Regions from separate parts of the Streptomyces sp. NBC_00096 genome, predicted to be linked through region 1. Evidence: riboswitches for the same ligand, from Rfam matches in the RefSeq annotation. Region 1 holds a riboswitch; the other holds the start of a gene.
What was found. Region 1 has a riboswitch for ZMP and ZTP ahead of glyA (serine hydroxymethyltransferase). Riboswitches for the same ligand answer to the same signal wherever they lie in the genome.

Region 1 (3,395 bases):
GTGGTGCTCGGCGCGTGGGTCGTCGAGGACGAGGCCGCGGGCCTGGGCATCAGGGAATCGGCGGGGCCGGTCACGGACGAGTACGCCCGCTTCCTGCCCCACGTCATCCGCTGAGTCCGCTGAATCCGTTGGATCCGTTGGATCCTCTGAAGCCGCTGGATCCGCCGGCCCCCGCGCGGACCGCCTCCGATCAGCCGCCGAGGACCGACCTGAGCTGGTCCAGGCCCCAGTCCAGGTCCTCCTTGCTGATCACCAGTGGCGGCGCGATCCGGATGGTCGAGCCGTGGGTGTCCTTGACCAGCACCCCGCGCTCCATCAGCTTCTCGGAGATCTCCCGGCCCGTGCCGAGGGCCGGGTCGATGTCGACGCCCGCCCACAGCCCGCGACCCCGTACGGCGGTCACCGCGCCGCCGCCGACCAGCAGGTTCAGCTCCCGGTGCAGGTGGTCGCCGAGCTCGGTGGCGCGCTGCTGGTACTCGCCTGAGCGGAGCATCGCGATCACCTCCAGGGCGACGGCGCAGGCCAGCGGATTGCCGCCGAAGGTGGAGCCGTGCTCGCCCGGCCTGAAGACGCCGAGCACGTCGCGGTCGGCGACCACCGCGGAGACGGGCACGACACCGCCGCCGAGCGCCTTGCCGAGGATGTAGACGTCGGGGACGACCTCCTCGTGCTCGCACGCGAAGGTCTTGCCGGTCCGGCCCAGCCCCGACTGGATCTCGTCCGCCATGAACAGCACGTTCCGCTCGCGCGTCAGTTCCCGTACGCCCCGCAGGTACCCGGCGGGCGGCACGAGCACGCCGGCCTCGCCCTGGATCGGCTCCAGGAGGACGGCGACGGTGTTGGAGGTGACGGCCGCGGCGAGCGCCGTGAGGTCCCCGTAGGGGACGATCTCGAAGCCCGGGGTGTACGGGCCGAAGTGGTCGCGGGCGTCGTGGTCGGTGGAGAACGACACGATGGTCGTCGTACGGCCGTGGAAGTTGTCGGCCGCCACCACGATCTTGGCGTGGCCGTCCGGCACGCCCTTGACCTCGTAACCCCACTTGCGGGCCGTCTTCACCGCCGTCTCCACGGCCTCCGCGCCCGTGTTCATGGGCAGCACCATCTCCTTGCCGCACAGCGCGGAGAGCTCGGTACAGAAGTCCGCGAACCGGTCGTGGTGGAAGGCGCGGGAGGTGAGGGTGACCCGCTCCAGCTGGGCGCGGGCGGCGTCGAGCAGCCGCCGGTTGCCGTGGCCGAAGTTGAGGGCCGAGTAGCCGGCGAGCATGTCGAGATAGCGGCGTCCCTCCACGTCCGTCATCCACGCGCCCTCCGCGTGGGCGATGACGACGGGCAGGGGGTGGTAGTTGTGCGCGCTGTGCGCGTCGGCGGAGCTGATGGCTTGAGCAGTTGTCGACACGGGGTCTCCGATCGTCCGTCAGGGCCTGTGACGAGGGTGGCGTCACTCTGCATCCTCGCTCGTATACCGGACGGAGAAACCTTTCTCGTGGCGCGGCCGCTAAGGTGTGCGGTACGCACGGCGACTGGCGTACGGAGAAAGAACTCCGGGGGAGTCGTGCGGGCACGACCGCATACAGGGCCGCTCGCCTGGGCCTCGCGGGGACGAGACCTGACATCGACCCCGGAGGAGCCGCCATGAGCGCGAGCCACCACCCCGCCCTTCTCGCCACCGACCCCGAGCTGGCGTCCTTCGTCGCCGCCGAGGAAACCCTCCAGGCGGAGACGCTGCGGCTGATCCCCAGCGAGAACTACGTGTCCGCGGCCGTACTGGAAGCCTCCGGCACGGTGCTGCAGAACAAGTACAGCGAGGGCTACCCGGGCCGCCGCTACTACGAGGGCCAGCAGAACATCGACCGCATCGAGGCACTGGCCGTCGAGCGGGCGAAGGGCCTGTTCGGCGTCGACCACGCCAACGTGCAGCCGTACTCAGGCTCCCCGGCGAACCTGGCCGTGTACCTGGCCTTCGCCGAGCCCGGCGACACCGTGATGGGCATGGCCCTGCCGATGGGCGGGCACCTGACGCACGGCTGGGGGGTCTCGGCGACGGGCTCCTGGTTCCGCGGAGTCCAGTACGGCGTTCAGGCGGCCACCGGTCTCATCGACTACGACGCCGTACGGGAACTCGCGCTGGCCGAACGCCCCAAGCTGATCTTCTGCGGCGGCACCGCGCTCCCGCGCACGATCGACTTCGAGGCCTTCGCGTCGATCGCGAAGGAGGCCGGCTCGGTGCTCGTCGCCGACGTCGCCCACATCGCCGGCCTGATCGCGGGCGGGGCGCACCCGTCCCCGGCGGGCCACGTGGACGTGATCTCGACGACCACCCACAAGACCCTGCGCGGCCCGCGCGGCGCGATGCTGATGTGCCGGGAGGAGCACGCGAAGGCCATCGACAAGGCGGTCTTCCCGGGCCTCCAGGGCGGTCCGCACAACCAGACGACGGCCGGCATCGCGGTGGCGCTCCACGAGGCGGCGCAGCCCTCGTTCGTGTCGTACGCGCACGCGGTCGTGGCCAACGCGAAGGCGCTGGCCGCCGCGCTGCTGGAGCGGGGCTTCGACCTGGTCTCCGGCGGTACCGACAACCACCTGATCCTGATCGACCTCACGGGCAAGGCCGTGTCCGGGAAGATCGCGGCGAAGGCGCTGGACCGGGCGGGGATCGTCGTGAACTACAACACGGTGCCGTTCGACCCGCGCAAGCCGTTCGACCCGTCGGGCATCCGGATCGGCACGCCGTCGCTGACCTCCCGTGGTCTGGGCGTCGACCACATGCCGGTGGTCGCGGACTGGATCGCGCGAGCCGTCGACGCCGCCGGCCGGGGCGACGAGCCGGCCCTGGCCGCCGTCCGCGCCGAGGTCTCGGACCTGATGGCCGCCTTCCCGGCCCCGGGGCTCCCGCTGTCCTGACGGCGCGGGGGCGGGCGGGCCCGGCGGGGCTGGATGAATCCAGCCCCGCCGGCGTTCGAGGCGCGGGGTCTGGGGCGGAGTCCCAGGAGGCCCGGCTGCGCCGGGTGCCGGGTGCCGGGAAAGCGGTCGCTCGGCCGAGGCAAGATCCGGACGGGTGGCTACCGCCCGGTACCCGCACCAGTGCGGGGCGGTCGCCGAGCGACCCACCCGGTTCCGGCCAGTGGCGGGCCCGACCCCGCCATCGCACCTGAGAGAATGGCGCCATGGCTTCTGATCGTCCTCGCGCGCTCTCCGGCATCCAGCCCACCTCCGGTTCGTTCCACCTCGGGAACTACCTCGGAGCGATCCGCCAGTACGTCGCCCTGCAGGAGACGCACGACGCCTTCTACATGGTCGTCGACCTGCACGCGATCACCATGCCGCAGGATCCGAAGGATCTCCGCGCGAACACCCGGCTCTCCGCCGCCCAGCTGCTCGCCGCCGGCCTGGACCCC
Region 2 (3,395 bases), 1.7 Mb from region 1:
ACGAGCGGGGCGATGACGGCACCGAGGTTGATGCCCATGTAGAAGATCGAGTAGCCGGCGTCGCGCCGCTGGTCGTCGTCGGCGGCGTACAGCCGGCCGACGAGGGCGGAGATGTTCGGCTTGAGGAGCCCGGTGCCGATGACGATGAGGACCAGGCCGGGCCAGACGAAGACCGGGTTCGGTACGGCCATGAGGGCGTGGCCCGCCATGATGACCAGGCCGCCCCACAGGACGGCGCGGCGGGCGCCGAGGAACCGGTCGGCGATCCAGCCTCCGGGCAGCGCCAGCAGCGAGATCATGGCCATGTAGACGCCTTCGACGGCCTCGGCCGTGCCCTCGTGGAGGCCCATGCCGCCGTGGCCGCGGGAGGCCGCGAGGAAGTGCACGAGGATGGCGACCATGCCGTAGAGGCTGAAGCGCTCCCACAGCTCGGCGAGGACGAGGGTGGCGAGCCCGCGCGGGTGGCGCTTCGCGCCCACCGCCGCGTCCGGTCCCGAGGTCTTCTGCATATCCATCGATGCGTTCACATATTCATTGCAGCGCTCGTGCCGGTTGCCCGGATCGGTCTTTCGGCCGTTACCGGCGGAAACGGGAACGCCCCGAGCCCAAGGGCCCGGGGCGTTCGCCCTGCGAGGGTGCGGTCAGAGGTCCGCGAGGGCCAGTCCGGCCTGCTCGGCGGCCGCCTGCACGGTCTGCTCCAGCAGCACCGCGATGGTCATCGGGCCGACACCGCCCGGGACGGGGGTGATCAGCGAGGCGCGGGCTGCGGCCGACTCGAAGTGGACGTCGCCGACGTTGCCCTCGTTGTAGCCGGCGTCCAGGACCACGGCGCCCGGCTTGATGTCCTCGCCCCGGATGAACTCGGCCTTGCCGACCGCGGCGACCAGCACGTCCGCCTGGCGCACGATGGACGGCAGGTCCACGGTGCGCGAGTGGCAGTAGGTGACGGTGGCGTTCTGCTCCAGGAGCAGCATCCCGGCCGGCTTGCCCAGGATCGCGCTGCGGCCGACGACCACGGCGTGCTTGCCGGTGAGGTCCACGTCGTAGGCCTCCAGCAGCCGCATGATGCCGCCGGGGGTGCAGGAGACGAAGCCCGGCAGTCCGAAGCCCATGGCGGCGAAGGAGTGCATGGTGACCCCGTCGACGTCCTTGCCGGGGGCGATGGCCTCGAAGGCGGCGCGCTCGTCGATGTGGTGCGGGACCGGGTGCTGGAGCAGGATCCCGCTGATTTCGGGGTCCTCGGAGAGCTCGGTCAGGGTGGCGACGAGCTCCTCGGTGGTCGTCGCGGCGGGCAGCTCGACGTGGCGGGAGGTGATCCCGGCCTTGGCGCAGCGGTTCTGCTTCATCCGTACGTAGGTGACGGACGCGGGGTCCTCGCCGACCAGCACGGTCGCGAGACAGGGCGCGGTGCCCGTGCGCTCGGTGATCTTCGCGGCGTGGTCGGCGGTCCGCTCCGAGATGCGGCGGGCCAGGGCGGTGCCGTCCATCAGCCGGGCGGTCCGTTCTTGAACGGTCTGTTCCTGAACAGCCTGTTCCTGAACGTTCTGGGCAGTCGTCATGGGGTCTCCTGAGCGTCGCTGCGGGATCGCGGTTCGCCCAGGCGCGCGGCAGTCGACGTACGGGAGCACGCCGGGCCGCTCCCCGGTGGTGATCCACCCGAACGCCAGTCACGGCCCGCCGCCCAGTGTAGGCGAACCCCGCCGGCGCCCACCGCCCGGCAATCCGGTGGATGACCGGCGTCCGACCTGGGACGATCGAGACATGACGCGCACATTCGACCATCTCGTCGCGGAAGCCGAGTCCGTCTCCGTGGACGGCTGGGACTTCTCCTGGCTCGACGGCCGCGCCACCGAGCAGCGCCCCTCCTGGGGCTACCAGCGCCTCCTGGGGGAGCGTCTGGCGCAGGTCCGGTCCGTCCTGGACATCCAGACCGGCGGCGGCGAGGTCCTCGCCGGAGCGGGGCCCCTGCCCCCGCTGACGGTGGCCACCGAGTCCTGGCCGCCGAACATCGGCAAGGCGACCCGGCTGCTGCACCCGCTCGGCGCGGTGGTGGTCGCGGACGCCGACGAGCCGCCGCTGCCCTTCGGCGACGAGGCCTTCGACCTCGTCGTCAGCCGGCATCCGGTGACGATCTGGTGGGAGGAGATCGCGCGGGTGCTGCGGCCCGGCGGCAGCTACCTCTCCCAGCAGGTCGGTCCGGCGAGCGTCTTCGAGCTCGTCGAGTACTTCCTGGGCCCGCAGCCGGAGGCGGTCCGGCGCGGCCGGCACCCCGACGACGCGGTCGCCGGGGCCACCGGGGCGGGACTGGAGGTGGTCGAGCTGCGCTCGGAACGGCTGCGGACCGAGTTCAACGACATCGGAGCCGTGATCTACTTTCTACGGAAGGTGATCTGGATGGTGCCGGGCTTCACGGTCGGGCAGCATCGGGACCGGTTGCGCGAGCTGCACGAACAGATCGAGCGCGAGGGCCCGTTCGTCGCGCACACCGCCCGATTCCTGATCGAGGCCCGCAAAACGGGCTGACAAAAAGGGCGGACGCGACCACCACCGATCGGTTGCCCGGTCACAGCGTGGCGCAGGTCACTCAATTCAGCGCGTAACGAATCTACTCGGGCATGCGATGAACCGACAGGTGTCCTCGTGCGGCCCGGAATACAGACCCCCCTCGGGTCTGTTTCCCAAGTTCGCGCGATGATGTCCCGCCACCCCTTTATCTGTTCGCAACGAGAGGCTCCTTGTGTCGCTCAGCCCGTCCCGTACGTTCCCCACGGAGATCGCCGAATCCGAGGCCCTGGTCGCGCTTGTCGAGCGCGGCCGCGAGCAGGGTCACATCAACGGTGATGACGTGCGACAGGCCTTCGAGGCCGGCCGCATCCCGGTGGACCAGTGGAAGCGGGTCCTGCGCAGCCTGAACCAGGTCCTGGACGAGGAGGGCGTCGCGCTGCACGTCAGCGCCGCGCCCGCCACGAAGGCTGCCGCCAAGAAGCCGCGCAAGGCGGCCGCCGCCCCGGCGCGTGCCGTCACCAAGAAGGCTGCCGCCCCGCCGCGCCTCATCGGTGCGCGCAAGACGGCGGCCCCCGCCACCGCCGCGGCGATATCCGACCCGACGGCCTCCGGGACCGAGGAGGAGGTGGCGGCCGAGGCCGCCGCCGCGCCGAAGAAGCGGACGGTCAAGAAGACCGCCGCGAAGAAGACCGCGGTCAAGAAGACCGCCGCCACGAAGAAGACCGCCAAGGACGGCGACGAGGCCGAGCCGCCCGTGGCCGAGGGCGAGGACTGGGCAGCCGAGGACCTCGACGAGGGCGACGAGAAGGAAACGCCCAAGACGGGCGGCAGCGCGGGCTTCGTCCTGTCCGACGACGACGAGGACGACGCCCCGGCGCAGACCGTCATGG

Region 2: another riboswitch for ZMP and ZTP. It lies ahead of OG904_RS03465 (bifunctional 5,10-methylenetetrahydrofolate dehydrogenase/5,10-methenyltetrahydrofolate cyclohydrolase); the one in region 1 lies ahead of glyA (serine hydroxymethyltransferase).

Annotation. Positions count from the first base shown of each region.
Region 1 covers NZ_CP108221.1:2,489,893-2,493,287, reverse strand. Annotated here, with positions in the region: gene OG904_RS10645 (glutathionylspermidine synthase family protein) at 1-114, shown strand, start outside; gene rocD (ornithine--oxo-acid transaminase) at 191-1,396, opposite strand; ZMP/ZTP riboswitch at 1,507-1,597, shown strand; gene glyA (serine hydroxymethyltransferase) at 1,633-2,901, shown strand; gene trpS (tryptophan--tRNA ligase) at 3,165-3,395, shown strand, end outside.
Region 2 covers NZ_CP108221.1:771,369-774,763, forward strand. Annotated here, with positions in the region: gene OG904_RS03460 (peptide MFS transporter) at 1-527, opposite strand, end outside; gene OG904_RS03465 (bifunctional 5,10-methylenetetrahydrofolate dehydrogenase/5,10-methenyltetrahydrofolate cyclohydrolase) at 642-1,559, opposite strand; ZMP/ZTP riboswitch at 1,588-1,681, opposite strand; gene OG904_RS03470 (class I SAM-dependent methyltransferase) at 1,762-2,523, shown strand; gene OG904_RS03475 (RNA polymerase sigma factor) at 2,738-3,395, shown strand, end outside.